Regions from separate parts of the Kitasatospora cineracea genome, predicted to be linked through region 2. Evidence: riboswitches for the same ligand, from Rfam matches in the RefSeq annotation. Region 2 holds a riboswitch; each other region holds the start of a gene.

Region 1 (7,287 bases), 1.6 Mb from region 2:
CTTCGACGGCACGGTCAAGTCGGTCGCCTTCACCTCCGCGGACGGCCCGGCGACCGTCGGTGTGATGGCCCCCGGCGAGTACGAGTTCGGCACCTCCGCCCCGGAGGTCATGCACGTGGTCAGCGGCGCCCTGACCGTGAAGCTCCCCGGCTCCGACGACTGGCAGACCTTCTCCTCCGGCGAGCGCTTCTCCGTTCCGGGTGACAGCAAGTTCCACCTCCAGGTCTCGATCGACACGGCCTACCTCTGCGAGTACTGCTGACCCCGCGGCCCGCTCCGCCCGCCGCCGCGGACGTGCCGGACCGCCTCTCCCCGTCGGTCCGGTAAAGGCCCGGCCAACCCGGTCACGGCCCGGACGGCGCGCCCTACGGTGGACCGGTCGACCACCGACCGACGGGGGACCACCATGGGCAGAGCCGGACCGCACCGCCCGGAGAGGAGCGCACCCGGGCCGCTCCGCGCCCGCTCCCGCACCGGCTGCGCCGCCGTCATCGCGGTGCTCGCACTCCTCCTGGTCTCCCTGCTCGGCGGCACCCTCGCCTACGGCGCGGCCGGGAACCTCGGCTACCAGACCGGGTGGCGGGGCACCCCGCGCCTGGCGATGACCATCGACTCCTGTTCCTCCCACGGCAGCGGACAGAGCCTGGTGCACGCCTGCTTCGGCCACGGTGACCGGGGCAGCGCCGACACCGTCGACGGCGAGTGGCTGCTCGACGACCTCAGCCACGGCTACCACCGGGGCACTGTCCTGAGCGTCCGCTGCTCCCCCACCGGCGGCTGCGTCGAGGTCGGCGCAGGTCACGTGGCGGGGGACATCGCCAAGCTCCTGTTCGGCCTGTGGCTGGCCACCGCCACTCCCGGCGTGGGGCTCGCCCTGCTGTCCGTCCGCCGCAACGAACGCCCCGGCCGGGCCCCGAGGACCGGTCTCAGCCTGCCGTTCCGCCTGGGCCTGGTCTGGTTCGCCGCCCTACCGGCCCTGGCCCTGCTGTCGGGCGTCCTCTCCCTCTTCCTCTGATCTCCCCGTGAGCGGATTCCCTCCTCCTCTTCCGTTCGCCGCGAGCGGTCCGGCCCTGACCGCACCCGGCCCCGTCCCGCCCGGTGGCGTCCCCTCCTCGGCGTTGACGGCGCGTCAGCTCCGCGGATGCGTCTCGCACATCCCCACCGCCACGGTGGCGCCGGCCGCCGCGGTGAGCGCTGCGATGGGCCCGGATCGCGGTGGTCAGGCCGTAGGCGTCGATCAGAACGCCCGCGGCCGGTGCGCCGACCGCGCATCCCCCGTCACACCACCGCTTCCGCCGCAGACCCCAGCCCGACCCCAGCCCCAGCCCCGGACTCGGACTCGGACTCGGACTCGGACTCGGACTCGGACTCGGACGGCAGGCTCGCCGGCAGGTGGCGGACGGCGGGCAGCGCGAGGAGGGTGAGTGCGGCCGGAACCGCGAGGACGGTCATCCCGAACAGCGTGGGGCGCACGCCGAGGCTGTCCGAGAGCGGGCCGGCCAGCACCAGCCCGAGCGGCATCAGGGCGACGGAGATCAGGTGGTCGTAGGAGCTGACCCGGGAGAGCACCCGCTCCGGTATGTGCACCTGGAGCGAGGTCTCCCAGAGCACGAAGCACAGGGACACGCCCACACCCGTGACCGCCTCCAGTGCGGCGATCACCCAGACCGGCGCGCCGGACCCGATGATCGCGGCCTGGCAGGAGGCGACCGCCATCGCCACGGCCGCGACGGCCATCGGACGGGCCGGTTTCAGGCGGTAGGAGCACACGTCCCCCACGATCGAGCCGAGGCCGAACGCGATGACCACCACCGTCCACGCACCGGCACCGCCCCACTCGTGCTCCGCCAGCACCGGGCCGAGCACGAACACCGAGGGCAGCACCACCACGTGGTAGACCGCGATGGCCAGCATCCCCGACCACACCCACGTCCGGCTGCGCACCTGCTGCCAGCCGACCCGGAGTTCGGCCAGGAAGCCGAGCCGCTCGGCCCGCTCCGCCCCGCCGTCGACGCCGCCCGCGCCGCCCGTGGTGGCCGTACCGTCCACCGTGCCCAACCTGGCCAGCACGGCGGCGCTGACCGCGAAACTCGCGGCGTCCACCGCCAGCGCGCCGCCGGGCCCGACCGCCGCGATCAGCAGACCGGCCAGTGCGGGCCCGACCACCAGCCCCGTCGACTGCACGAAGCCGCGCAGCGCGTTCGCCTCGCGGAGGCGGTCGGCGGGGACGAGCAGGGGCAGCAGCCCGGTGGAGGCGGGGAGGAAGAAGGCGTCCGCGACACCGAACACCGCCATCAGCAGCGCCAGCAGCCCGACCCGGGCGGTGCCGGTGAGCAGCAGCACCGCGGCGGCGGTCTGGACGGCGCACCGCAGCAGATCGGAGGCCAGCATGATCCACTGTCTCGGCATCCGGTCCGCCCAGACGCCTCCGGCGAGCGTGAACACCAGCAGCGGGAGCAGTCCGGCGGCCGTGACCAACCCGACGTCGGCGGCCGAGCCGCCGATCGACAGCACGGCGAAGGGCAGCGCGACAAACGACACCCGGTCTCCCAGGACCGACAGCGACTGGCCGACGAACAGCCTGGCGAACCGGCGTTCGGTGCGGAGCACTTCAGGAATCAAGGCACCCACAGAACCTCCCCAACAAATTCGACGGATCCGACCACGCACCCACCGGAACAGCGAGCACGGCGATCGTAGGAAGCCCGCCGACCCCCTGTCGCATCATTTATCCGCAACGCCGCGAATGCCCCGATTCTCTCCAATTCGCCGTCTCAGCAGGCAAGTTGGCGGTCCACGACCATCGCCGCCGACGGATCGGGGCCCCTGCCTACCCCACTCCCCTCCGCCCCAATCCCACCGATCGGCCAGACTTCTCCAGCCGATCCGCCGACCGCTCCCCCGCCCGAGCCACCGTCAACAGGTCGTTCACACACCACGCAGGGCCCGGCGTGACGGAGGCGTGATCCGGGCGCGACGCGCTTGTGATTGCCACGTTCGAGTGAATAGGCTCGTCCCGGCCCGCACCGCCGGGCCCCCGCGCGCGACAACGCCGAGCCCTGTCCACCGCGTTGCGGGTCGACCACCACAACCCTTGGGCAGGGACGGGGGAACCACGTTAGTTGCCATCCCCCACGGCTAGGGGTGAAGCCGTCCGCGCCGGATGACCGGGGCGCGACGGCCGGGCCTCCCTCCCGGCCCGAACCCGACAGCTCACCCCGTAGGCGTGCGGAGAGGATCTCGCATGCTCTTCACGGGTTCGGGACGTCACCGCCGGCAGGGCCCGACGGAGAAGGCCGCCGAGCGGGCGATCGCCGCAGCCGGTGTGGCCGGTGTCGGCATCGCCCTGCCGCTGCTCGCCGTGACCGGCGCGCACGCCGCCCCCAGCGCGGTCTGGGACCGGGTCGCCGACTGCGAAAGCGGCGGGAACTGGAACTCCGACCAGGGCAACGGCGGCTACGGCGGCCTGGGGATCAACGCCCAGCGCTGGACCGACTACGGCGGCACCCAGTACTCGGCGCTGCCGAACGGCGCCACCCGCAGCCAGCAGATCGCCGTCGCCGAACGCATCCTGGCCACCGAGGGCCCGTCCCCCTGGTCGGCGTGCGCGGACGACGCGGGCCTGAACACCGCCAGCGCGCCGGGCGTCGTCGACGACAACGACTCGGCGGACGAGACGGGTTCGCTGCGCGGCGCCCGCGGCGTCGCGGCGGTCAACGCCGCCGCGGACGGCAGCACCGTCCCGGACGGGAAGAGCGCGCCGGTGTTCTCCGGCCTCCCCGGCTACGACCCGGTCTCGCACGTGTACTGGTACGAGAAGAACGGCGCCTGGTTCTGGACCAGCCACCAGAGCCTGTACGAGCGCTACATGCAGCTGGCGCACCCCCAGCCGCAGCCCAGCGCGCCCGCCACGGAGACCCCGGCCACCCCGGTCACGCCGGCCCCGACCACCCCTGCCCCGGACGCCTCGGCCACCCCGACCGTCCCGCCGGTCTCCCCCGGCCTCCCGCTGCTGCCGACCGACCCGACCGACCCGACCGCCACGCCCAGCCCGGGCACGCCCACCACCCCCAGCCCGGGCACGCCCGCCGACGGCGGCAACGGGACCGTGCTGCCCACCCTCCCGGGCACGGGAACGGGAACGGGCACCGCCTCGCCCAGCCCGTCCACCGGCACCGGTGCCGGCAGCACCGACAGCGCCACCACCCCCACCGCGACGCCCACCACCGGCAGCCCGACCGCTCCGGGCACGGGCAGCGGCGCCACCGCCGCCGCGGACGCGTCCGCCACGCCGGCCGCCCCGGCCGAGTCGACGCCCCCGGCCCAGGCCCAGGCGCCGTCCGCGCAGCCGTACACCGTGGGCCCCGGCGACACGCTGGCCTCGATCGCCCGCAACCACGACCTGGGCGGCGGCTGGTCCGAGCTCTACGAGTCGAACCAGCAGACGGTCGGGGAGAATCCGGACCTGATCCGTCCCGGCCAGGTGCTGAACCTGGGCTGACCGGCGCCCGGCCCGGCCGCCGTCACTTCGGGACGGCGGCCAGGCCGGTGCAGCCGCGCAGGCCGTCGCGGCGCTGCTGGGCGGCCTTCGCCGCGCTGCCGCCCTGCGGGACGGGCACGCCGCGGCCGTCGATGTGCGCGGGGGTGAAGGTCTCGCCGGTGACGCGGCCGTCGGCGGTGACGGTGATCGTGGTGACGCCGGTCTCGTCGGAGGCGGTGTAGTTCGAGGTGCCGTACCAGAGGAAGTTGCCGAAGCCGTACGACACGTAGGTCTTCCCGAGCATGCCCGCGCCGAGCATGGTGTGGGCGTGGGTGCCGACCACGGCGGTCGCCCCGGCGTCGGCGAGCTTCTTGGCGAGTGAGGTCTGCGCGCGGGTCGGGCAGGCCACGCCTTCGTCGCCCCAGTGCAGGTAGACCAGGACCACCGGCGCCTGCGCCTTCGCCCCGGTGACGGCGCGCAGCAGCGCGGCCTCGTCGAGGGCGGACGCGATGCCCGGCTTGTGCGCGCCGGCCCGCCACTTCTGGTTGGTGATCTCGTTGACCTGGCTGGCCGCCAGCACGGCGACCTTCACACCGCGCACCGTGCTGACGTGGGGGGCGTACGCCTCCTCGGCGTCCTTGCCGATGCCGATCACGGGTACCGGGGAGGCGGCCTTGGCGGCGAGGGTGTCGGCGAGTCCGTCGGGGCCGAAGTCGACGGCGTGGTTGTTGGCCTGGGAGACCACGTCGACGCCGGCGCCCTTGAGCGCGTCGAGCGCCTTGGGCGTGGTGCGGAAGGTGTAGGTCTTGGGCTCGGCCCTGCCGCGGGAGGTGATCGCGGTCTCCAGGTTGAGCACCGCCAGGTCGGCCGCGGAGAGCGTCGCGGAGATCGGGCCGAGCGCGGTGTCGGCCTTGGTCGCGCCGAGCCGGGCGGCGGTCCGGCCCTCGAAGTGGACGTCCCCGGCGAACGCCACCGTGATGCTGCCGCCCGCGCCGGCGTTCTCCGGCGCCTCGCTCCCCGTTCCGGCGGACGGCCCCGCCGTCGGCTGTCCCGCCGTCGGCTGCCCTGCCGTCGGCTGCTCGGACGGGGCCGCCGAGGTGGACGGACCGGGCGGGGTGGAGACCGGCGTGCCCCCGGCGGTGGGGGCGGCGCGGTCCGCGGACGGTGCCGGGCCGCCGCATCCGGCGACGGTGCCGAGCAGCAGGACGGCGGTGGCGGTGACGGTGGCGGCGGTTGAGCCGGCCGTGGTGCGGCGCATGAACGGACCCCCCGGTGGTTCGGTGACGACGCACTGTATCCGCGCCGCTCGAACACCGGAAGGCCACATCACCACCGGACGGTCACGATTCCCGTCCGCCTCGAGCCGCCGTCCGGCCCGGCGACCGTCGACCCGCGACCGGACACCCTGCGGCCGTCGACTCAGGCCACCACCCCGGCGGCGCGCAGCAGCCAGCGGTTGGTCCGGCCGACCAGTCCGGCCCGGTCCAGGACGGAAACCACCTTCTGCGCCATCTCGACCTTGGTGGCCCGCCAGTGGGGGTTGGCCCGGGCGACGGCCCGGCCGGTCTTCGGCTCGATGCCGACGGCGGCGTACAGCCGGGGGTGGATCAGCGCGGTGGTGGCGTAGTAGACGATCAGTCCGATGAACAGCTGCTCGTACCGGCGGCGGACCGGGCCGAGGCGCTTGCGGACCAGTTCCTCGCGGGCGTAGCTGATGTGCCGGGCCTCTTCGATGACGTGGATCCGGGAGACCTGGCGGGTGAGCGGCTGGAGGGTGTCGTCGTTCATCACCTCGCGCTGGAAGGCGTCCAGGATCTCCTCGACGTACATGGTGCCGCCGAAGGTCTGGCTGTGGGTGGAGATCGCCTTGAACAGCCGGCCGAGGTTGTGCGCGACGAATCCGGCGCCGTACGCGGGGACGCCCATCTTGGCGATCATCCGGGCGAACATGATCGAGTGCCGGCACTCGTCGGCGATCTCGGTGAGCGCGTACTGGACGTGGTTGCTGGTCGGGTCCCGGTCGAAGGCGTGGCGCAGCAGCATCTGCATGAGGATCTCCTCGAACCAGATGCCGACGCTGGCGATGGAGGCGACCTCGTGCTTGGAGAGTTCGATCCGCTCCTCGTCGGTCATCCGCTCCCAGAGGTCGGTGCCGTAGAGGGAGAGGTGGCGGGGCGGACAGTAGTAGGCCCCGGGGACGGGGTCGGCGTCCCAGTCGACGTCCTTGAGGGGGTTGAACGAGAGCTTCGCGGAGGAGGCGAGCAGGCGTTCGGCAGTGCGCTCCCGGTCGGGGGCGGTGCGGGCGGACTGGGTGGAGGCGGGCTGGGGCGGCATGCCGGCTCCTTCGCGGTGGGGGCGTGGAGGGTGGAGTGGTGGCACTGCCGTGAAGGTAGAAGTTATTAGACTTCCCGTCAATACACCGCGCGCAAAGCGGCCGTCGCCGACCCCGCGGGAGGCCGCCCGCCTGCCTGGGAGCCCGTCCAACCCCGCGGCAGCCCGCTCGCCCGCCTGGGAGCCCGTCCGGCCCCGCGGGAGCCCGTCCGCCTGCGCGGGAGCCCGTGCCAGGCGGTCAGCCGCCCCGCTCCGGCCGCCCGGCCGTCCTACCCCGCCGCCGCCCAGCCCTCGGGGTCCTGCCAGGCCGCCAGCACCCGTCCGCTGACGAAGCGCCGCCGCTCCCCGCCCACCGGGTCGGTGAACTCCAGCGAGCGGGCCAGCAGCTGGAGCGGGCGCCGGTAGTCCTCGGGGACGTCCCCGGCCAGCACCTCGGGGTAGAGCGGGTCGCCCAGGATCGGCAGCCCCAGCCGGTT
Region 2 (7,287 bases):
TCCTCGGCGGGAACGGGGCGGCCCAGCTCGGCGAGGGCGCCGACCGCGTCCTCGTCCAGCCGCCACAGCGGCACCGTCCCGCCGGTGCGGGCGATCGCCACGGTCAGCACCTCGGCGGTGCTGGCATCCTCCGCGACCGCCAGCACCGCGCCGGAGTCCCGGACGATCCACTCCGCCTGCTCCACCGCGGACGTCGGGTACACCGGCACCACGCAGGCGCCGGCCGCCCAGGCGGCGAAGTCCAGCAGCGTCCACTCGTACCCGGTCCGCGACATCAGCACGATCCGCGCGCCGGGGCCGACCCCGACCGCGACCAGGCCGCGGGCCACCGCCGCGACCTGCTCCGCGAACTCACGGGCCGTCACGTCCCGCCAGGAGCCGTCCGGTCGGCGCCGCGTCACCACCACCGCCTCCGGCGCGTCCTGCGCGTTGCGGAACGGCAGGTCGCCCAGGACCCCGTCGGCGGGCGGCGGCACCAGGTACGCGGACCGGGCCTCGACGACCCGCCCACCGGTGCGCAGCACCTCGACGGGCGGGCGGGTGGCGCGGGCGGCCCGGGCGAGGGGGTGTGCCATGAGCGAACTCCCTTGGGTGGGGTGGGGGTTCGCCCAGGTTAGGTACTGGCCGGTGAACTTACTAGACAGTAAGTTACTTGACAGTTGCGGAGGTTGTGGAGGTTTCGGGCCCGGCGGGGCGTCAGCCCTCTTCGACGGGCGGGGGCTTGGGGAGGAAGCGCTCGCCGTCACGGGTGCCGCCGGCGCGGGCGATGGTGCGGCGGTCGGTGGAGAGGTAGTCGCGGACGACCAGTTCCACCGCGTCCTGGGGGCTGGTGGCGCCGACGCGCATCATCACCTCCAGGGCCAGGTCCGCGTCCAGCGTGATCGTCACTTTCGCCATGGTGCCGCTCCCCGGTCGTCGAGTCTCGTCGAGCCCCGTCCGGCCGAGGATAGGCCGCTGCCCCCGGGGCCGACCAGGTCCCCGGGGGCAGCGGCGGTCGTGCCCGTGATCAGACGCGGCCCGCGAAGTCGGGGGCCCAGTTGGCGATGGTCTCGGTGCGGACGCCGGAACGCGGGTTCGCGGCCTCGACGTACTTGCCGTCACCGACGTACAGGGCGACGTGGTAGACGCCCGAGTTGGAGCCGTTGCTGGACCAGAACAGCAGGTCGCCCGGCTGCAGGCTGTCCAGCGAGACGCGGGTCGAGTAGTCGGCCTGGTCGGCGGCGACGCGCGGCAGGCTGATGCCGGCCTGTCGGAACGCCGCCTGGGTCAGGCCGGAGCAGTCCCAGCCGCCGTTGCCGGTGCCGCCGTAGACGTACGCCTGGCCGAGCTTGGACAGCGCGAAGTCGATCGCCGCGGCCTTGGAGCCGGTCGCCTTGGTGGCGGTCGCCTCGGCGGCCGTCGTGGTGGCGGTGGCGGCGGCCGTGGTCGAGGCGGTGGCGGTGGTCGCGGTGGACGACTTGGCCGGGGTGCTCGACGACTTGGCGGCGGAGGAACGGTTGCCCTTCCAGGACGAGCCCTGGTGGGTGCCGGTGGAGGAGGTGGTGGCGGCCGGCGCGGACTGCTGCTGCGCGGTGGCGGCGCCGCCGAGCGAGAGCTGCTGACCCGGGTAGATCATGTCCGGGCCCTCGGTGAGCACCGAGCGGTTGAGGTCGTACAGCTTCTGCCAGCCGCCGTCCACGTGCTGGCTCTGCGCGATGGTGGACAGCCAGTCGCCCGCCGCGACGGTGTAGGTGCCGGCCGACTGGTCGGCGGTGGCGGCCGGGGCGCTCTGCTCGGCCTGCGGCTGGGACTGCGACTTGCCCTGCGACCAGCCGTTCTGCGACCAGCCGTTCTGGGACTTGCCCTTGCTGCCGGACTGCGACTGCGACTGGGCGGGCGCCTGGGTCTGCGACTGCGACGGCGCGGCGGTGGCGGACGAGGCGGAGCCGGAGGTGTCGACCTGGGGGGCGGCGCCGCCCTTGGTCAGGCCGGCCTGGATCGAGCACACCGGCCAGGCGCCGGGGCCCTGCGAGGCCAGGACCTTCTCGGCGACCGAGATCTGCTGGTCCTTGGTGGCGAGGTCGGCGCGCGAGGCGTACGCGGTGCCGCCGAACTCGGCCCAGGTGGAGGCGGTGAACTGCAGACCGCCGTAGAAGCCGTTGCCGGTGTTGATCGCCCAGTTGCCGCTGGACTCGCACTGCGCGACCTTGTCCCAGGTGGAGACGGTCGCCGCGGAGGCGACGCCACCGGTCAGGCAGGGGATCGACAGCCCGATGCCGACGACACCGGTGGTGGCGATCAGGCGGCGGGCGCGCTTGGAGCTGATGGGCAGCATGAAGAAGCGTTCCTCTCCCACGCCTGCGAGGTGAGCTGTCGGATTCGGGCTGGAGTTGCCCGGCCGCGCGCACCGCGTGGTGCGCCCGGCTTCACCCCTAGCCCCGTGCGGTCCTTCGACCGCCCGGGGCGACTTACCTGGTTCCCCCGCCCCTGCCGTGGTGCGTTGTGCATGAGCCGACCCGCCCGGCGGCAGGACTCGGCGTTCCGGGCGAACTGGGTCCGTGTGTCCACGAACGTGGGCAGGAGATTAAGCGGAATTAAGGAGAATCCGCAAATGCCCGTGACCGGCATCACAGCGGCCGGAATGGGTGATCAAGGGATATTCGGCGAACTCCGCGAGCGGCGGCGAATTCTGGCGGGACGTCAGGCGATAGGTGATCTTGTGCCCGTTTTGCTGCCCTATGCTGAGCTATGCGGGATTATTCACGTTTGTCCACCCGGTGTGCGGGTCATTTGTCGCTTTATGGGCGTTCTGTCCCTGCCTCGAAGCACCCCGCCGTGCCTCCTGACGGTACGTCAGAATGCTGAAGCGAAAGCGAATCCGCCGCTTTCCGGCGCCCGCGCTGCCTATGCTGCCCCCGACGGCTCAGGGCGGCGGAACCTGGAAGGGCGGCCATGGTGGAACACGGGCAGGACGAGGAACGGCAACCGCCGCCGGCACGGCACCGGCGCCCGCCGGTCGGGCGGCGCCGGATGCTGACCTGGCTGGCGGCCGGGACGGCGGCGGCGCTCGGCGGGGGAGTGGTCCTGCGGCAGTCGCTGGCCGGGGCCGACGAACCGGCGGGCGCCGCCGCCGCGCAGACCGGCACCGCCACCCCGGCCGGCCACCCGCACGGCACCGGCGCCCCGCCACCCGCCGCCGGCAGCCCGCAGCCCTCCACCCGGCCCCCGGTGCTGGACGCCGGCGGCCGCAAGTGGTCCGACGCCAAGGGCTGGGGCGGAAAACCGCCGGGCCCCGGCAGCGCGGTGCGGATCACCGACCGGGTGGTGCTGGACGCCGACGCCGAGGTCGGCTCGCTGCTGGTGGAGCCCGGCGGCTCGCTGGTGTTCGCCGCCGACCGGACGCTGACCCTGGCCAGCGCGGGCAACGTCGAGGTGCGCGGCGTCCTGGCCCTGGCCCCCGACGCCGCGCACACCCACACCCTGCGCTTCCCGCAGGTCGACGAACACCGGTTCGCGGGCGGCGGGATGACCGTCGTCGACAGCGACACCGGCCTGTGGGTCACCGGCCAGGGCTACCTGCGACTGGACGGCGCGCCCCGCACCGCCTGGGTCCGGGCCGCAGCCGACCTGGAGCCCGGCGACACCGCGCTGAAGCTGGCCGCCGCCCCCGACGGCTGGCAGCCCGGCGACGAACTGGCCGTCACCCCGACCGCGCCGCCCGACACCGCGGACTTCTCCACCGCCTACGACCTGGTGACGGTCGCCCGGGTCGACGGCGCCACCGTCACCCTGACCGGCCCGCTGCGGCACGCCCACCCGCGGGTGGCGACCGGCGGCGGCGCGACCTTCGGCGCCGAGGTGCTCAACCTCAGCCGCAACGTCCGGATCGAGGGCACCGAGCAGGGCCGGGCACACGTCCACCTCACCTCCAGCCGCCCGCCCGACGTCCGGCACGCCGCCCTGCGCTGGCTCGGCCCGCGCGCCGCCGGCAAGGACAGCTGGGACGGCAAGCCCGTCACCGAACCCGTGCTCGGCCGGTACGGGCTGCACTTCCACATGCTGCTGGACACCTCGCGCGGCACCGTGGTCGAGGGCGTCGTGGTTCGCGACACCGGCAGCCACGCCTTCGTGCCGCACGCCAGCCACGGCATCACCTTCCGCGGCTGCATCTCCCACGACACCTGGGAGGACGCGTACTGGTGGGACGGCCCGATCGACACCCGCACCCCGCAGGGCCCCTCCGACGACATCGCCTACGACGGCTGCGTCGCCTCCCGCACCGTCTTCGAGCCCAACCCGCGCGCCTACCGGCTCACCGGCTTCAGCCTCGGCGCCGGGACGGGCTCCTCGGCCCGGGACTGCGTGGCCGTCGGCGTGCAGGGCGCCACCGGCGCGTCCGGCTACGAGTGGCCGGAGACCAGCGAGGGCGTCTGGACCTTCGAACGCTGCCTGGCGCACAACAACCTGCAGAACGGCATCTTCGTCTGGCTCAACGCCGAGCACCACCACACCGTCACCCAGTACGCGGCGTACCACAACGGCGGCTGGGGCATCGAGCACGGCGCCTACCTGAACGACTTCGACTACACCGCCTCGGTGCTGTACGGGAACGCCGCCGGCGGCATCGCCGTGCACGCGCTCGGCCGCGACAAGGGCACCGTCTTCGACGGGCTGCTGATCGACGCCGCCGGGCAGTCCGACTACGCGGTGACCACCCTCAAGCACCAACTGGCCGGCGAGGCCGTCACCCTGAGCCGCAGCCGGCTGACCGGCTACCGCAAGGCCGGGGTGGCGTTCCGGGCCACCGGCGACGGCAAGCCCGACGACATCGCGGTGCTGGACTGCGCGTTCGGCGGCCCGGCCGGCAGCGAACTGTGGCTCGACCCGGACGCGCCCGACCCGACCCGGATCCTGTTCCGCCCGGCCGGGCAGACGCAGACCGTCGCGCTCGGCAAGGGCGGCGGACCGGGGCTCGCCGGCACGCCGTGGAACGCCACCACCACGCCGGCCGAGGCACCCGTCCCGCCGCGCCCGGTCGCCCTGCCCGCGCTCGCCTTCACCGACCGCGCACCCGGGACGGGACGCGTCACCACCGGCTGAGCGGCAGCCGGACGGGACCGGTCGGCGCGGCAGGGGGGAGGCGCGCCGGGACCGGTCGGCGTGGCACGGGGGGAGGCGCGTCGGGACCGGTCGACGTAGCAGGGGGGAAGCGCGACGGGCGGGAGCGCGTCGATTCGCTGCTCCCGCCCGTCGCGGCTCTCGGTCGGCGTCAGCGAGCCGCGTGCGCCCCCGGGGCGCGCTGCTGCTCGATGGCGGCCTCGGCGGCCTCCAACTGCTCCTGGGTGGGCTCGGGGAGCGCGGCCAGGTAGGCGGAGGCGATCAGCTGGCCCACCGTCGGGTAGGCGCCGATCGGGGCGGCGCTCGCGCAGCCGGTCTCCTCGGCGGCGGTGGCCAGCAGCTCGGTGTCGGCCTCCGGGCCGATCACCAGCGGGGCCAGCGCCGGGCGCTCGGAGCCGGTGGCGCGCAGGTGCGCGACGGCCGCGGCCACCGAGCCGGGCACGTCCAGTGCGGCCGGAACCACCGGCACGGCCAGCCGGGAGGCCAGCAGGACGCCGGTGATGCCGGCCGCGGCGGCGGCCTCCTCGCCGCCGACCGTGGTCAGCACCACGCCGTCGGCGGCGGTGGCGATGGCGAACAGCCGGGCCCGGTCGGCGCGGGCCAGCCCGGCCTCGGACAGCCGCACGTGCACGGCCTCGGCCAGCAGCGGGTGCGGGCCCAGCGGGTCCAGCACCTGGGCGCCGGTCTCGGCGGCCAGCTTGTGCAGTTCGGGCAGGAAGCCGTGCGGTCCGGGCACCAGCGGGACGACCACCGGCGCGGGCAGGCCCGCCTCGGCGGCCGCCGCCATCAGGCCGGCGACCGTCGGCGCGTCCTCACCGCCCTGGTAGGCCGCCGTCACCTCGATCCCCGCCTGCTCGGTGCGGACGATGGACAGCAGCTCCTCGACGACCGGGCGGCTCTCCGGCCCGGCGACGGCCGGGACCGCCAGCACCAGGGCGGGCGAACCGGCCATGATCTCGGGGCGCTCGGGACGGCGGTGGCGCCCCCGCGCACGGGAGCCTGGCGTACGGACGGGCAGTGGCGCGCCCGGGATGGCTGCGGTGCTCATGCGCCAGATCGTAGGACATGTCCCCTCGCGCGTTGCAGCCGGATACCGGCAGCGGGCGGGTTTCCGCCAGGAAGTGACAGTCATCACAGTGCGAATCGTGACTACCTGTGAACCGCGTGGAAGGTGGTGATGATCGACAACGCGCAGACGAATGTGTGCGGACGGTCATGGAGTGACTGGCGTTTCGCCCGGCTGTGTCCGCTTACGCACCGTCAATTGCACGGCTGTGAAGGGTTGGTGACAGCATTGGCACGTTCTTCTGCACGGGAAATTTCCCATGCTGATGCACGTGCAGGAGAGCTATCATCACGTCAAGTGAGGCATTCGCCAGGCTCTGGGGAGAAAACAATGCGTGAGGCGTACAACGGCATGGCGGCGGCGGACCTGGACGGGGTGGTCTGGCAGAAGAGCCGTCACAGCAACTCGAAGGGCAACTGCGTGGAATTCGCCGCGCTGCCGAACGGCGACGTGGCGATGCGCAACTCGCGCTTCCCGCAGGGTCCGGCACTGGTCTACACCAGGGACGAGATCACCGCGATGTTGCTCGGCGTCAAGGACGGGGAGTTCGACCACCTGGGCGGCACGCCCTGACGGCAGGTCGGCTCCCGTTCACCCGGGCCGTCGTGGGGGATCCCGCGACGGCCTTCGTGGTTCCGGGCGCCGCCCGACTCTCCTGACGCTCCGTCAAGGGAGGCCGTTCGCAGCGGGATCCGCCGGACGGTTCGCTTCGGGGGGTGCGGGTCGGGCGGGGGGCGCGGGTCGGGCGGGTGGTGTGCGGGTCAGGCGGAGCGGCGGTGCCGGCCGGAGTTCGACAGCTGTTCCGGGACGGGCAGTTCGGTGTGGGCGTCGAACAGGGCCCAGACCACCTTCCCGGCGCCGGCCAGCGGGTGCCAGCCCCAGGACCGGGAGAAGGAGTCCACCAGGTGCAGCCCGCGGCCCGACTCGGCCACGAAGTCGGCCTCCCGGGCTATCGGACCGGTGCTGGAGGGGTCGCTCACCGCGCAGACCACCTGCGGCGCGCGGTGCACCAGGCTGATCCGGATCGGCAGCGTCTCCACCGTCGGCTGCGGGACGCTCTGGACCGGCACCCGGGACGGCTCGCTCTGGCCGAGCGCGTGCCGCAGGGCGTTGGTCACCAGCTC
Region 3 (7,287 bases), 3.2 Mb from region 2:
CTGGGAGTTCGCGGCCGATCCCTACCCGGCGTACGCCTGGCTGCGGGAGCACGCCCCGGTGCACCGCACCACCCTGCCGAGCGGGGTGGACGCCTGGCTGGTCACCCGCTACGCGGACGCCCGGCAGGCGCTGGCGGACGCCCGGCTCTCCAAGAACCCGGCGCACCACAGCGAACAGGCCCACCGCAGCGGCCGGGTGGGCATCCCCGGCGAGCGGCAGGCCGACCTGATGACCCACCTGCTGAACATCGACCCGCCCGACCACACCCGGCTGCGCCGACTGGTCTCCAAGGCGTTCACCCCGCGCCGGGTGGCCGAGTTCGAGCCGCGGGTGCAGCAGCTCACCGACCGGCTGATCGACTCCTTCGCGGCCCGCGGCGAGGCCGACCTGATCCACGAGTTCGCCTTCCCGCTCCCCATCTACGCGATCTGCGACCTGCTCGGCGTCCCGGCCGAGGACCAGGACGACCTGCGCGACTGGGCGGGCATGATGATCCGGCACACCGGCGGTAAGAGGGGAGGGGTCGGCCGCGCGGTCAAGCAGATCCGCGGGTACCTGGCCGACCTGATCCACCGCAAGCGGGCCGACCCGGGTGACGACCTGATCTCCGGCCTGATCCGGGCCAGTGACCACGGCGAGCACCTGACCGAGAACGAGGCCGCGGCGATGGCCTTCATCCTGCTCTTCGCCGGCTTCGAGACGACCATCAACCTGATCGGCAACGGCGTGTACGCGCTGCTGCGCAACCCGGACCAGCGCGCGCTGCTCCAGCGGTCGCTGGGCCGCGGCGAGTCGGCCCTGCTGGAGACCGGGATCGAGGAACTGCTGCGCTACGACGGCCCGGTGGAACTGGCGACCTGGCGGTTCGCCACCGCGCCGCTGGCCATCGGCGGGGTGGACATCCCGGTCGGCGACCCGGTGCTGGTGGTGCTGGCCGCGGCGGACCGCGACCCGGCCCGGTTCGCCGCCGAGAACACCCTCGACCTGGCCCGCCAGGACAATCCGCACCTGGGTTTCGGACACGGCATCCACTACTGCATCGGCGCCCCGCTGGCCCGGCTTGAGGGCCGGCGGGCGATCGGCAGCCTACTGACCAGGCTGCCGGACCTCCGGCTGGCGGCCGATCCGGCCGAGCTGCGCTGGCGGGGCGGGCTGATCATGCGCGGTCTGCGCGACCTCCCGGTCTCCTTCACGCCCCGCTGACGCCGTTTCAGCACCCGCGACACGCCGTACGACCGGGCCGACGACGCGCCGGGACGGGGGCGCGCGTCGCACGCCCGTCCGGGACGAACCCGGACATACCTGGATCGTTCGTGCACGTGGAGAAATCGTCCGTGATTTCGGCGTGATCATGGTGATATGAGCTTGTGATTGCTCGTCAGCTTTGCCTACTCTCCGAAATGCCCGCAGCTGCGGGCCCCGATCGCGGCACGCCGAGTCCTGTCCGCCGCGCCCTCGGGCCACCGACCAGGTACCGGACAGGAGTGGGGGAACCAGTGTGAACGCCGTGGTCCCAACGGCTTGGGGTGAAGCCGCCGGGCAGCGGGCGCAACCGCGTCCGAACCGTCCGGCGGCCGGGCCAGCCTCCCGGTCCGAACCCGACAGCTCACCTCGCAGGCGTGCGGAGAGGATGTCCCGTGCTGTTCACCAACACTGCTCGCCACCGCCGTAGTACCAAGGCCGAGAAGGTCGTCGTCGCCGCCGGCGCGGCCTCGATCGGCCTGGCACTGCCACTGCTCGCCGCCACCGGAGCGGCAGCCGCGTCCGCCGACACCTGGGACCGCGTGGCCCAGTGCGAGAGCGGCGGCAACTGGAGCACCAACACCGGAAACAGCTTCTACGGCGGCCTGCAGTTCACCTCCTCCACCTGGCGCGCCTTCGGCGGCGGCCAGTACGCGGCCCGCGCCGACCAGGCCAGCCGCTCCCAGCAGATCGCGGTGGCCGAGCGGGTGCTCGCCTCCCAGGGCCCCGGCGCCTGGCCGGTCTGCTCCAAGCGGGCCGGACTCGCCAGGGGCGGCGCCCCCGCCGACGTCTCCGCCGACACCGCCTCGCGCTCCGAGGAGCGCCCCGCCGCACCCCGCGAACCCGAGGGGAAGCCCGCCGCCCGGCCCCAGGCGGCCCCCGGGGACGACGCCCCGCAGAACGCCGCCGGCGGCTACACCGTCCAGGACGGCGACACCCTCTCCGGCATCGCCGTCGCGCAGCGGGTCTCCGGCGGCTGGGAGCGGATCTACCGGGCCAACCAGCAGCTGATCGGCGCCGACCCCGACCTGATCGTGCCCGGCCAGGTGCTCGCGCTCTGACGCCGCCGACCCGTTCCGGGTCCGGCATCCGGGACGCGAGGACCGGAGCCTGACGAGGCTCCGCCGCCGCCCTGACGAGGGCCGCGTCCCCTGACGCTCCGTCCGCTCCCGGCGCGCGCCGAGCAGTTCGCGCCACCGGGAGCGGTGGAACGGCCGTCAAACAGGTGAACTACCAGTGAGTAGCCGGGCCACACCGTGAGACGGGGCCCGGCCGGGCGTGGCCGCGGGGCGCTGTGCGGCTAGGCTCTGGTCGTAACGACCACACATCCGCTTCCGCTAGGAGATGCCTCGTGCCGTCCATTGATGTCGTCGTAGCCCGTGAGATCCTCGACTCCCGCGGCAACCCCACGGTCGAGGTCGAGGTCGGTCTCGACGACGGCAGCACCGGTCGCGCGGCCGTCCCGTCGGGTGCCTCCACCGGTGCCTTCGAGGCCCTGGAGCTCCGCGACGGCGACAAGAACCGCTACTTCGGCAAGGGCGTCGAGAAGGCCGTCCTCGCCGTGATCGAGCAGATCGGCCCCGAGCTGGTCGGCTACGACGCCACCGAGCAGCGCCTCATCGACCAGGCCATGCTGGACCTGGACGCCACCCCGGACAAGTCCTCGCTCGGCGCCAACGCCATCCTCGGCGTCTCGCTCGCCGTGGCGCACGCCGCCTCCGAGGCCAGCGACCTGCCGCTGTTCCGCTACCTGGGCGGCCCGAACGCCCACGTGCTGCCCGTCCCGATGATGAACATCCTCAACGGCGGCTCGCACGCGGACTCCAACGTCGACATCCAGGAGTTCATGATCGCCCCGATCGGCGCGGAGTCCTTCTCCGAGGCCGTCCGCTGGGGCGTCGAGGTCTACCACACCCTCAAGGGCGTGCTGAAGGAGCGCGGGCTCTCCACCGGCCTGGGCGACGAGGGCGGCTTCGCCCCGAACCTGGACTCCAACCGCGAGGCCCTGGACCTCATCACCGAGGCCATCAAGAAGGCCGGCTACACCCCGGGCAAGGACGTCGCGCTCGCCCTGGACGTCGCCGCCTCCGAGTTCTTCGAGGACGGCGCCTACCAGTTCGAGGGCAAGGCGCTCTCCTCCGCCGACCTGATCGCGTACTACGCCGAGCTGGTCGCCGACTACCCGCTGGTCTCCATCGAGGACCCGCTGGACGAGTCGGACTGGGACGGCTGGAAGGCCATCACCGACGCGATCGGCGACAAGGTCCAGCTGGTCGGCGACGACCTGTTCGTCACCAACCCGGAGCGCCTGCGCAAGGGCATCGAGACCGGCACCGCCAACGCGCTGCTGGTCAAGGTCAACCAGATCGGCTCGCTCACCGAGACCCTGGACGCCGTCGAGCTGGCCCAGCGCAACGGCTACCGCTGCATGATGTCGCACCGCTCCGGCGAGACCGAGGACGTCACCATCGCCGACCTCGCCGTCGCCACCAACTGCGGCCAGATCAAGACCGGCGCCCCGGCCCGCTCCGAGCGCGTCGCCAAGTACAACCAGCTGCTGCGCATCGAGGAGATCCTCGACGACGCCGCCGAGTACGCGGGCCGCTCCTCGTTCCCGCGGTTTCGCCCTGCGAACTGACGAGCACGGCAAGGGCTGAGCACTCCCGAGCCTGTTGTGACCGGTGCCCCGGCTCCCACCGCGTAGGGTGGGGCCGGGGCACCGGCATGCGCAGGAGGGGCGAGCAGATGGCCAAGTGGAGGATTCCCGGGTTGGCGGCGCGACCGCGCTTCACCAGCCGGGCCACCGTGCTGGTCCTCGTGCTGTGCTCGCTGGTGGCGATACTCGCCTACCCCGCCCGGCAGTACATCGCCCAGCGCGGCGAGATCGCCGACCAGCGGGCCAAGGCCGAGCACGCCCGCCAGCAGGTCGACGAGCTGCGCCGGGAGAAGGCCCGCTGGCAGGACCCGGAGTACGTCAAGGCGCAGGCCCGCGAGCGGCTGCACTACGCGCTGCCCGGCGAGACCCCGTTCGTCTCGGTCTCCCCGCCGCCCGCGCCCGGCGCCAAGCCCTCCCCGGCGGACGCCGCGGCCGGCCCGCCGAAGGCCGCCAAGCCCTGGTACGCCGCCCTCTGGGACTCGGTGGACGCCGCCGACGCCGCGGCGCCCGCGCCGCAGCCGGCCCCCTGACGACCCCTCACCCACCCCCGGACGAACAGACTCCTGACCTGATGAGCAACCAGAACCCTCCCGCGTCCGACGCCCCCGAGGTGTCCGAGCGCGACGTCGCCGCCATCGCCGCCCAGCTCGGCCGGGTCCCGCGCGGGCTGCGCGGCGTCGCCCACCGCTGCCCGTGCGGCAACCCGGACGTGGTGGAGACCGCGCCCCGGCTGCCCGACGGCACGCCGTTCCCGACGCTCTACTACCTGACCTGCCCCAAGGCCGCCTCGCTGATCGGCACCCTGGAGGCGGACGGCGTGATGAAGGAGCAGACCGCCCGGCTCGCCGAGGACCCGGAGCTCGCCGCCGCCTACCGGCGGGCGCACGAGGACTACATCGCCCGCCGGGACGCCGTCGAGGTGCTGGAGGGCTTCCCCAGCGCCGGCGGCATGCCCGACCGGGTCAAGTGCCTGCACGTGCTGGTCGGCCACTCGCTGGCCGCCGGGGAGGGCGTCAACCCGCTCGGCGACGAGGCGATCGGGATGCTGGAGCAGTGGTGGGCCAAGGGCCCGTGCGTCAGCGACGCCGAGGTCGACGCGGCCGGCGCGCGGGTCGCCCGCAACCGGGCCAAGGCCGCGGCGCAGGACCACGACGCGGTGATCGCCGCCAAGGAGGCACTGAGTGCCGAGCGGGCGGCCCGCAAGGCCGCCGCCGAGGCCGGACAGGCCGAACAGGAGGACGAGTCGTGAGCCCGACCCGGGTCGCCGCGATCGACTGCGGCACCAACTCGATCCGCCTGCTGATCGCCGACCTCGACCCCGCCACCGGCGAACTCACCGACCTGGACCGGCGGATGCTGATCGTCCGGCTCGGCCAGGACGTCGACCGCACCGGCCGGCTGCACCCCGAGGCGCTGGCCCGCACCTTCGCGGCCTGCCGCGAGTACGCCGAGGTCATCGACGCGCACGGGGTCGCCCCGGACCGGATCCGGATGGTCGCCACCTCCGCGTCCCGGGACGCCGAGAACGCCGCCGAGTTCGCCGCCGGGGTCAAGGAGATCCTGGGCGTCACGCCGAGCGTGGTCAGCGGCGACGAGGAGGCCCGGCTCTCCTTCACCGGCGCCACCCGGGAACTGCTCGGCGGCCCGCACCGCCCGCCCTACCTGGTGTTCGACCTGGGCGGCGGCTCCACCGAGTTCGTGCTCGGCGAGCGGGACGTGCAGGCCGGGTACTCGACGGACATCGGCTGCGTGCGGATGACGGAGCGCCACTTCGCGGGCGGGCAGCCCACCGAGGCGCAGATCGAGGCCGCCCGGGCCGACATCCGGGCCGCGCTGGACACCGTCGCGCAGGCCGTCCCGCTGGACTCCGGCGCCACCCTGGTCGGCCTGGCCGGCACCGTCACCACGGTGGCCGGGATCGCCCTCGAACTGCCCGGGTACGACTCCGAGCGGATCCACCACGCGGTGCTGGACGTCGCGCAGGTCCGGGAGACCGCCCAGTGGCTGCTGCACTCCTCGCACGCCGAGCGGGCCGCCGTCCCGGTCATGCACCCCGGCCGGGTGGACGTGATCGCGGCGGGCGCGCTGGTGCTGCTGGAGATCATGGAGCGCACCGGGGCCGCCGAACTGCTGGTCTCCGAGCACGACATCCTCGACGGGATCGCCTGGTCGATCGCCTGACCCGGCGACCCGGGCGGGGCCGGGCGGGGAACGGGGTCCGGAGGCCCGCGGAAGGGCCTTCCGGGCCCTCCCCGGGGCCCTTCGGGGGGCTTGCGGCGTGTCGGCCGAAGAACCTTCGTGAATTTCTTCACATGGCAATCCAGCCTTTCGACCCACCTGGGTGTCCGCTCCGTCCGAAATGTGGGACCGAAGGTGCCGCTGGCGGGTTGTTCATGGGATCGCAGGCAACCTGGCGCCCATCCCGGAGAAATCGAAACCCCGCTCGGGAACCCGTGCGGCACCGGGATCGTTGCTGCTCAGCGCGGCACTGAGTGCCGTCCCGGTCGCGGAGGGCGGTCGGCGGGCCCGGAACGGGCCTCCGGGGGTCGAAGTGCGGGCGCGTAGTGTAGCACCAGGTGTCCAGGAGCTTGTGACGGGCCTCACGAATGGCCCGTCGGGCGGGGGTGGATACTTTCGGATATGAGCACCACGGAGCGTCCTCGCATCCTCATTGTCGGCGGTGGTTACGTCGGCCTGTATGCCGCGATGCGCATCCTCAAAAAGATGCGCTACGGCGAAGCGACCGTCACGGTCGTCGACCCGCGGTCGTACATGACGTACCTGCCCTTCCTTCCCGAGGCGGCCGGCGGCAACGTCGCGCCCCGCAACCTCGTCGCACCGCTGCGCAGCGCCCTGAAGAAGGCGGAGGTGCTCACCGGTCACGTGACCGAGGTGGACCACGCCCGCAAGGTCGCCACCATCCAGCCCGCGGCCGGCGACTCCTACGAACTGCCCTTCGAGTACCTGGTCGTGGCGACCGGCTCGGTGTCCCGCACCTTCCCGATCCCGGGTCTGGCGGAGCACGGCATCGGCATGAAGACGGTCGAGGAGGCGATCAGCCTCCGCAACCACGTCATGGCGCAGCTCGACAAGGCCGAGTCCACCACGGACGAGGACGTCCGGCGCAAGGCCCTGACCTTCGTGGTCATCGGCGGTGGCTTCGCCGGCATCGAGACCGTCGCCGAGATCGAGGACATGGCGCGCGACGCCGCCAAGATCTACAAGACCGTCAGCCGTGACGACATGCGCTTCGTGGTGGTGGAGGCGGCCAACCGCATCCTCCCCGAGATGGGCCCCGACCTCGGTCTGTGGACCAAGGGCCGCCTGGAGGAGCGCAACATCGAGGTCTACATCGAGACCTCGATGGACTCCTGCGTCGACCAGCACG
Region 4 (7,287 bases), on a different contig from region 2:
GGTCGCGGTGGCGGCGCTGGGGGCGACCGTCTGGTGGTGGCCCGCCCTCGCCCGGCGGCACTGGCGGGCGGTGCTCGGACGGATCGGCATGCTGCTCGGCAGCCAGCTCGCGCTGCTCGCCGTGATCGGCCTGCTGGCCAACAACTACTTCTCGTTCTACAGCAGTTGGAACGACCTGCTGGGCACCGGACCGGACGCCCCGGTCGCCGTGCGGGCCGCCGCACCCGCCGCCCAGGCCGCCCCGGCCCCGTCCGCCGCGCCCTCCCGGCAGCCGGACCCGCCGGACCTCCCGGTGCTGCCCGCCCAGGAGACCGGCAGCGAACCGGTCAACACCGGCGGCCCGCGCGACCCGGAGCGGGTCGGCGCGATCCGCGCGGTGCGGATCCCCGGCGCCCGCACCGGCCTGAGCACCGACGGGTACGTCTACCTGCCGCCGCAGTACTTCCAGCCCGGCAACGAGCGGCGCAAGTTCCCCGCGGTCATCGCCATGACCGGCTTCCCCGGCGACGCCAAGGCCCTGATCACCCGCTTCAACTACCCGGGCGTCGCCCTCGACGAGATCCGGGCGGGCCGGATGCAGCCCACCGTCCTGGTGCTGATGCGCCCCTCGCCCGCGATGCCCGCCGACCCCGAGTGCGAGGACGTCCCCGGCGGGACGCAGGCCGAGACCTACTTCGCCGCGGACGTCCCGCGCGCGATCGGCGCCACCTACCGGACCTCCGACGGCCCCGGCGGCTGGGGCGTGATGGGCAACTCCACCGGCGGCTACTGCGCCGCCAAGCTCGCCATGCGCCACCCCGAGGTGTTCGCGGGCGGCGTCTCCATCTCCGGCTACCTGAAGGCCGCCGAGGACGTCACCACCGGCGACCTGTTCAAGGGCAGCGGGCAGCGCCGCGACGAGGCCGACCTGCTGTGGCGGCTGCGCAACCTGCCGATGCCCGCCACCGGGGTCATGCTCAGCGGCGCCGAGAAGGGCGACGGCGACTTCCGCGCCGAGGCCGACGCGTTCACCGCCGCCGCGAAGCCGCCGCTGGCCACCGCGGTGGCCTCCGTCCCCGAGGGCGGGCACAACTACACGACCTGGATCAAGCTGCTGCCGGCCGGGTTCCGGTTCCTGTCGCAGCGGCTGAAAGCCTGAGCGCCGGGGGGGGAGGGTCGGGCCCGGGGGAGGGCCGGGGCCGGGTGAGGGTCAGGCCGGGGTGAGGGTGCCGGTGTGCAGCTCGCCGACCCGGCCGGTCTCGCCCTCCCAGGTCCAGAAGACCTTCACGGTCAGGGCGGTGAGGTCCATGACGTGGCTGACGGTGATGCCGCTGCGCTCCGTCCAGGAGACGAACCAGACGCCGGGGGCGACGGCCGCGACGTGCAGCGGGACGTCCTCGTACTGGCCGGCCGACTCGCCGAGGCCCTCCCAGCGCAGCCGGGTGCCGTCCGCGGAGTAGGAGTTGCGGAAGGAGGCGCCGTTGTCGACCTCGAAGAGGTAGGTGCGGCCGGCGAAGCCCGGCAGGGGGGCGTTCATGGAGGTCCTCGGTCCTTCGGGCGGGTCGGATCGGCGGGCGGGCGCGACCGGGCCGGCCGCACCCGCCCAACCTATCGGACCGGGGCTCCGGTCAGCAGCCGAAGTCGACGCGGCGGAACGACACGTAGTGGTCGGCCGTGTAGTAGTCCTCGTGGTGGAGCTTGCCGGTGATGATCCGCCGGGTGCCGCGGGTCGGGCTGCCCGGGGTGATCACGGTGTACTCGTGGTAGTAGCCGGTGGACTGCGCGGGCAGGACGCCCTCGCGGTTCTGGAACACCACGCCGTCCTGCGAGTACGGGAACGGCCCGCCCGCGTCGATCAGGCGGATGGTGTCGCGGCCCTGGCTGGGCAGCGCCGTGTAGCAGATGTTCCCGCTGACGGCGGCGTGCGCCTGGCCGGCGGCCACGGCGGTCGGGGCGAGGGTCAGCAGGCCGAGGGCGGCGACCGAGACGGCACGGATCTTCAACGCGCGTAGAGTCATTCGCATGCCAGCAGTGTGACGCCCCGTCGGGTCCGGCGGAACCCTTGGCGCGAACACTTCATCCCCGGGCCACCGCCGCACCACCCCGCCGCCGCGTGCCGGACCGCCACCAGCGGCGTCCGCGGGGTGTGGTCCTGACACATGGGGCCCGGACGCCACCGCCCCTACCGTGACCTGACCCCCCGTCACCCCCGTCCGAGGAGGCCCGGTGCGCCACCCGCTCAGGTCCCTGTCCGCCGCACTGCTGGCCGCGGCGCTGCTCGCGCTCGGCCCCGCACCCGCGCACGCCGCCACCGCCGCGCCCGGCTACCTGACCCGGGAGGCCGCGTTCCCCGCCCCCGGCAACGGCTGGGCCCAGGTCGAGCGCTACCTCGACACCACCACCGGCTTCCGGCAGGAGCAGTACCCCGCCGACGGGCGCGGCGACCAGGACGGCGCCCGGGTCACCTACTTCGGCGCCGCCCGCCCCTACTCCGGGCGCTTCCTGCTGTACAGCGCCCAGGGCTGGGACACCGCCCCCGGCACGCCGGTGCTGCTGGTGCACGGCGCCAACGACAACGCCGACCGGGCCTGGGCGAACCCCGGCGAGAGCGGCGGCTGCGGCGCGCCGAACTGCCCCGCCACCGGCATGGCGCAGGCGCTCGCCGCCGCCGGGCACCGGGTGTTCGCCATCGGCTTCGCGCACAAGCAGGGCGACAACCTGCAGCAGGCTCAGGCGGTCGGCGACGCGCTCGCCCTGGTCCGGGCCCGCACCGGCGCCGCCCAGGTCGACCTGGTCGCCTGGAGCAAGGGCGAGGTCGCGGCCCGCGCCTACGTCTCCTCGGTCAAGCCGTCCTGGGGCCGGGCCTACGCGGGCGACGTCCGCCGGCTGGTCACCCTCGGCGGCCCCAACGGCGGCCTCGACTACAGCTACGCCCACGGCTGGGCGTTCTCCCTCGCCACCTGGCCCGCCTGCGGCGGCACCGCCAACGCGCCCTCCCCGCACCTGTACATGACCTGCTACGGCACCTACACCGCCCAGCCCTGCCTGGGCGTCCTGCCCACCGGCGGCTACGACTGCTTCCCCGGCCAGCGCCAACTGCTCGCCCGCTGGGACGGCCGCTACGGCCTCGACACCGCCATGCAGGACTGGTGGACCACGTACTACGGCGGCCAGGGCTACTACACCTCCGGGCAGGGCATCCAGGCCGCCATCGACGCCGGCTCGCTGATCGCACCGCTCCAGCGGGCCGGCGTGCCGGCCGCCGTGCCCGGCTACCTGCTGGCGGGCGGCTCGGCGGACATCCCCGGCATCCTGAACGAGACCCGCGGCCCCAGCGACGGCCTGGTGCTCACCGCCAGCGCGCTGGACACCACCGGCGTCCCGACGGTCGGCGGCACCGCGCTGCTCGGCGGCCTCAACCACCTGGAACTCGCCTGGGCCCCCGCCGCGACCGCCCAGGTCAGCGCCTGGCTGGGATGACGGACCGCGATGTGAGAGTGCTCTCAGCGGGCCCCGGACCCTTGGAGACAAAGCGACAATCTGCCTAGCCTGCGGGTGCGTCCAGGACCGGACGCACCCGCCGACGGGACGCCGAATCCCGCCCGACCGACGGCGTCGTCCCACAGCAACAGACCACGGGCGGGAGCGGGGGACCCACGGCAGTACGCCGCGCCTTCCCCCGCCCCTGCCCGGCGGGCCCGGGTGCGGTTCGGCCCTGTCCGGCCGATCTTGCCGGGCGCGCGACGCCGGATCTCCCCCAGCCCCAAGGGGGGCTGGGAGGTGCCCCCTTCGGCTGGAAGCACCGGCCCAACACCCGAGTACATCCAGTACGAGGGCGTCGGGCCGGCACTCCCAGCCGGGCGCCCGACGTCGCGCGCCGATCCGACAAGATCGACCGGACAGGGCCTCGGGGTGAAGCCGCGCCTGCGCGCGGCCGGGCGGCCTCGGCGCCCGAACCCGACAGCTCACCTCGCAGGCGTCGCGGAGGAACCCGTCCCATGCGACCCATGCCCCTTGCCACCCCCGCCCGCCTCGGCGTGCTGGCCGGCGCCGCCGCGCTGGTCGGCGTGCCGCTGGCCGCCGGACCCGCCGGCGCCGCCACCGCCACCACCGTCGTCCAGGACCGGCTCGCCCCGGCCGGGATGACCGCCGGCAGCGCGAGCACCGCCTCGCTGACCCTGCACGCGAACCGCTGCTTCACCGCGAAGACCGTCGGCGTCGGCATCCGCGACGCGGCCGGCGCCAACCTCGACTTCCCCGGCAGCGCGAGCAACGTCCGGATCTGCTCCGGCGGCGTCACCGTCACCACCGGCGCGCGCACCCTGCCGGCCGGCACCTACACCCAGTTCGGGTTCTGGCAGGACACCGCGGGCGGCTGGCACAACCTGCCCTCGCGCACCCTCACCGTCGCCGGCGCCACCACCGCGCCGACCGCGCCGACGGCCCCGACCACGCCCACCACGCCGACGGCGCCGGACCCGGCCCCGGGCCAGGCGCCCGTCCCCGGCAAGTCGCTGACCTGGTCGGAGGAGTTCTCCGGGCCGATCGCCTGGGGCAGCAAGTGGACCGGCGACCGCAGCAGCGCCTACCGCTACGGCAGCCACAACCCCGACGACAACAAGCTGGACTGGCTGGCCCCGTCCGCCGTCACCGTCTCCGGCGGCGTCGCCACCTTCACCGCCACCCCCTCCGCGCACACCCTGGAGAACGGCAAGCAGGCCTGGGACACCGGCCTGCTCACCACCGAGTACAGCAAGGACGGCTTCCAGGTCCGCACCGGCGACTACATCGAGGCCCGGGTGAAGCTGCCCGCCGGCACCGGCGCCTGGCCCGCGCTGTGGACCTGGAAGGACGGCAACAACGAGATCGACAGCTTCGAGTACCACCCGGACAACCCGAACCTGCTCGAACTCTCCAACCGGATCCGCTCCGGCCTGAAGTACCACACCGACGCCAACGCGATCGCCCCCGACCGCTGGGTCACCGTCGGCACCTACTACGGCGCCGACTCGGTCGACTGGTACGTCAACGGGGCGAAGGTGTTCTCCGACGGCACCGGCGTCGGCGCGAACTGGTCGGCCTACCCGATCCTCAACCTGTCGCTCAGCGCCGGCCAGTACCACCCGGCGGCGAGCGGCAGCGCGCCGGTCTCGTTCAGCGCCGACTACCTGCGGGTCTACCGCTGACGGTCCCTCACGAGACGGTGAGCGCGAACGCCGTCCGGTCGTTCGCCGGGACGCGGTCGTCCGCGCTCACCACCCGCAGCTGCCCCACGGTCCGCAGGCCGTGGGGCAGCTGCGCGTCCGCCCGCACCGGCACCAGCGCCGTCGCCGACCGCAGCGGCGGCAGGCCCGCCGGGAACACGCAGCTGACGGTCCGCCCGGCGGCCGTGCACGAGGACGGGAAGTACGGCCCCTCCGGGGCGAAGCCCGGCGGCAGCTCCACCACCACCGTGAACGGCGAACCCGTCGTCTGCGGACCGCCGTTGGCGACGAAGGCGTGCACCGTCGTCACCCCGCCCGGCGCCACCGGGTCCGGATCCAGCCGCACCACCCGCAGGTCCGAGTCCGAGGGGGCGGCGGCCGCGCCCAGCGCCCCCAGGGCGAGCAGGGGCGCGGCCAGCAGGGCGGGGAGACGGTGCACGGGGGGCCTCCGGCGGAGCGCGGTCAGTCGTGCACCCAGCGTAGCCGCGGCACCCGGACCGCCCCGTCGGACCACGCCGGGCGGCGGGTAGCGTGGGGCGCATGGGAACTGCGGGGGATGCGGGCGGGGCAGCGGTGTGGACGGCCGAACTGCCGGGTGCGGCAAGGGCGTTCCTCGACGGCGCCGGGGTGGGGTGGGAGCCGTCGAACGACGGGGCGGTACGGCGCTTCGGGCGGTACGTGGGGGAGTTCGCCGACGCGCTGGAGGAGAACCTGCGGGAGGGGCTGCGGGTGCTGACCGGGCTGGGGGAGCACTACCGGGGGCCGGTGTACGAGGCGCTGCTGGCCGAGTACCGGGACGCGGCCCGGGGGCGGATGGCCCGGATGGTGGCCGGGGCGCGGACGTGCGCGCGGCGGCTGCACGTGGCGGCCGACGTGATCGCCGGCATGCAGAACGAGGTGGTCGAGGAACTGGCGGCGCTGGCGGCGGACGAGGGCCGGCCGGTGGCGGACCGGGCCGCCGCGGCGGAGAAGCAGATCGCCTACCTGCAGCGGCAGTTGGAGCACTACGCGCTGGACCAGGTGAGCGAGGTCGCGGCCGACCAGTTGGCGGCGATCGTCGCCGAGGCGTCGCGCGGGCCCGAGCGGCCGCGCTCCGCGGAACTGCTCGCCGCGCTCGACCGGGGCGAGGACCTCGGCCCGGAGCACCGCTTCGACCCGGCGGAGGTGGAGCGCTGCGCGGTGGCGCTGGACCGGCACGAGGACCGGCTTCGGCTGGCGGCCGAGCGCTTCCGGACCTGCCTGGCGGCCGTCGACTTCGCGGCGCCGCCCGGGCCCGACGACGCGCTCGTGCACGGCTTCCTGCTCGACCGGGGCGCGGCGCGGGCGGTGTTCGGCGCGGACGGGATGGTCACCCTGGACGGGCGCTCGGCGGCCGCGGTCGCGCACCGGCCGAGCCGGGTGTTCCTGCGGGAGGTCGGGCTGCCGGACGACGCCGCGTTCCTGGCCCTGCAGCCGGAGCTGCGGTGGGGCGAGGTGCGGATCGGGGGCGCGGACCCGGCGGCGTCCGGTGGGGCCGACCGGCTGGCGCTCGGCCGGTTCGGCGCGGACGACTTCCACCTGGACACCGTCACCGGCCGGGTCCACAACGTCCCGGACGGCGGGCCCCCGCAGCTGGCCGCGACCCGGATCGACGCGTTCGTCCTGGCGCTGCACGCCCTGGAGGCGGAGCGCCCCTTCTACGAGACCGGCCTCCGCTACCGCGACCACCTCGACCCGGCGGGCGTCGAGCGGCGCTTCACGGCGCTGCTGCGGCGGGTGGACCCGGAGGCGGCCGCCGACCCGGACGGGTTCTGGCACCGGCTGATGGGTCACCTGCACAACAGCTAGGCGGGAAAAGGGAGTTGACGCACCGTCAGAGGACCTCGCCGAGGCGGGCGGCGATCGCCTGCATGAGCGGCACCAGGCCGGCGGCGCCGGACTGGGCCTCCAGGGCCTGGATGCGGGCCTCGGGGCCGGAGACCGAGAGGGCGGTCGGGGTGGGGGCGCCGGGGACGGCGACGGCGATGCAGCGGACGCCGATCTCCTGCTCCTGGTCGTCGACCACGTAGCCGAGCTCGCGGGCGGTGGCGAGCTGGGTGAGCAGCGCGGCGGGGGTGGTGACGGT

The links. Region 2 has a riboswitch for cyclic di-AMP ahead of EDD39_RS17210 (transglycosylase family protein). Riboswitches for the same ligand answer to the same signal wherever they lie in the genome.
Region 1: it holds a riboswitch for cyclic di-AMP, as region 2 does, so the genes downstream of both, EDD39_RS24385 (LysM peptidoglycan-binding domain-containing protein) here and EDD39_RS17210 (transglycosylase family protein) in region 2, are expected to answer to the same signal.
Region 3: it holds a riboswitch for cyclic di-AMP, as region 2 does, so the genes downstream of both, EDD39_RS41870 (LysM peptidoglycan-binding domain-containing protein) here and EDD39_RS17210 (transglycosylase family protein) in region 2, are expected to answer to the same signal.
Region 4: it holds a riboswitch for cyclic di-AMP, as region 2 does, so the genes downstream of both, EDD39_RS28620 (glycoside hydrolase family 16 protein) here and EDD39_RS17210 (transglycosylase family protein) in region 2, are expected to answer to the same signal.

What each region holds. Positions count from the first base shown of each region.
Region 1 is NZ_RJVJ01000001.1:5,422,059-5,429,345, reverse strand. It holds gene ppnP (pyrimidine/purine nucleoside phosphorylase) at 1-262, shown strand, start outside; gene EDD39_RS24395 (hypothetical protein) at 407-1,015, shown strand; gene EDD39_RS24390 (MFS transporter) at 1,279-2,610, opposite strand; cyclic di-AMP (ydaO/yuaA leader) riboswitch at 3,074-3,241, shown strand; gene EDD39_RS24385 (LysM peptidoglycan-binding domain-containing protein) at 3,245-4,501, shown strand; gene EDD39_RS24380 (CapA family protein) at 4,524-5,738, opposite strand; gene EDD39_RS24375 (AurF N-oxygenase family protein) at 5,900-6,814, opposite strand; gene EDD39_RS24370 (pseudouridine synthase) at 7,081-7,287, opposite strand, start outside.
Region 2 is NZ_RJVJ01000001.1:3,781,124-3,788,410, forward strand. It holds gene EDD39_RS17200 (AMP-dependent synthetase/ligase) at 1-575, opposite strand, end outside; gene EDD39_RS17205 (hypothetical protein) at 697-897, opposite strand; gene EDD39_RS17210 (transglycosylase family protein) at 1,007-2,335, opposite strand; cyclic di-AMP (ydaO/yuaA leader) riboswitch at 2,320-2,489, opposite strand; gene EDD39_RS17215 (hypothetical protein) at 2,932-5,079, shown strand; gene EDD39_RS17220 (sirohydrochlorin chelatase family protein) at 5,249-6,145, opposite strand; gene EDD39_RS17225 (DUF397 domain-containing protein) at 6,494-6,736, shown strand; gene EDD39_RS17230 (ATP-binding protein) at 6,925-7,287, opposite strand, start outside.
Region 3 is NZ_RJVJ01000001.1:588,334-595,620, reverse strand. It holds gene EDD39_RS02650 (cytochrome P450 family protein) at 1-1,204, shown strand, start outside; cyclic di-AMP (ydaO/yuaA leader) riboswitch at 1,457-1,635, shown strand; gene EDD39_RS41870 (LysM peptidoglycan-binding domain-containing protein) at 1,639-2,304, shown strand; gene eno (phosphopyruvate hydratase) at 2,595-3,881, shown strand; gene EDD39_RS02635 (FtsB family cell division protein) at 3,989-4,429, shown strand; partial or broken gene EDD39_RS02630 (DUF501 domain-containing protein) at 4,471-5,004, shown strand; gene EDD39_RS02625 (Ppx/GppA phosphatase family protein) at 5,145-6,080, shown strand; gene EDD39_RS02620 (NAD(P)/FAD-dependent oxidoreductase) at 6,540-7,287, shown strand, end outside.
Region 4 is NZ_RJVJ01000002.1:470,462-477,748, reverse strand. It holds gene EDD39_RS28640 (alpha/beta hydrolase) at 1-1,138, shown strand, start outside; gene EDD39_RS28635 (MoaF-related domain-containing protein) at 1,190-1,516, opposite strand; gene EDD39_RS28630 (guanyl-specific ribonuclease) at 1,608-2,003, opposite strand; gene EDD39_RS28625 (esterase/lipase family protein) at 2,206-3,459, shown strand; cyclic di-AMP (ydaO/yuaA leader) riboswitch at 3,845-3,973, shown strand; gene EDD39_RS28620 (glycoside hydrolase family 16 protein) at 3,987-5,165, shown strand; gene EDD39_RS28615 (hypothetical protein) at 5,173-5,622, opposite strand; gene EDD39_RS28610 (SUKH-4 family immunity protein) at 5,724-7,010, shown strand; gene EDD39_RS28605 (IclR family transcriptional regulator) at 7,036-7,287, opposite strand, start outside.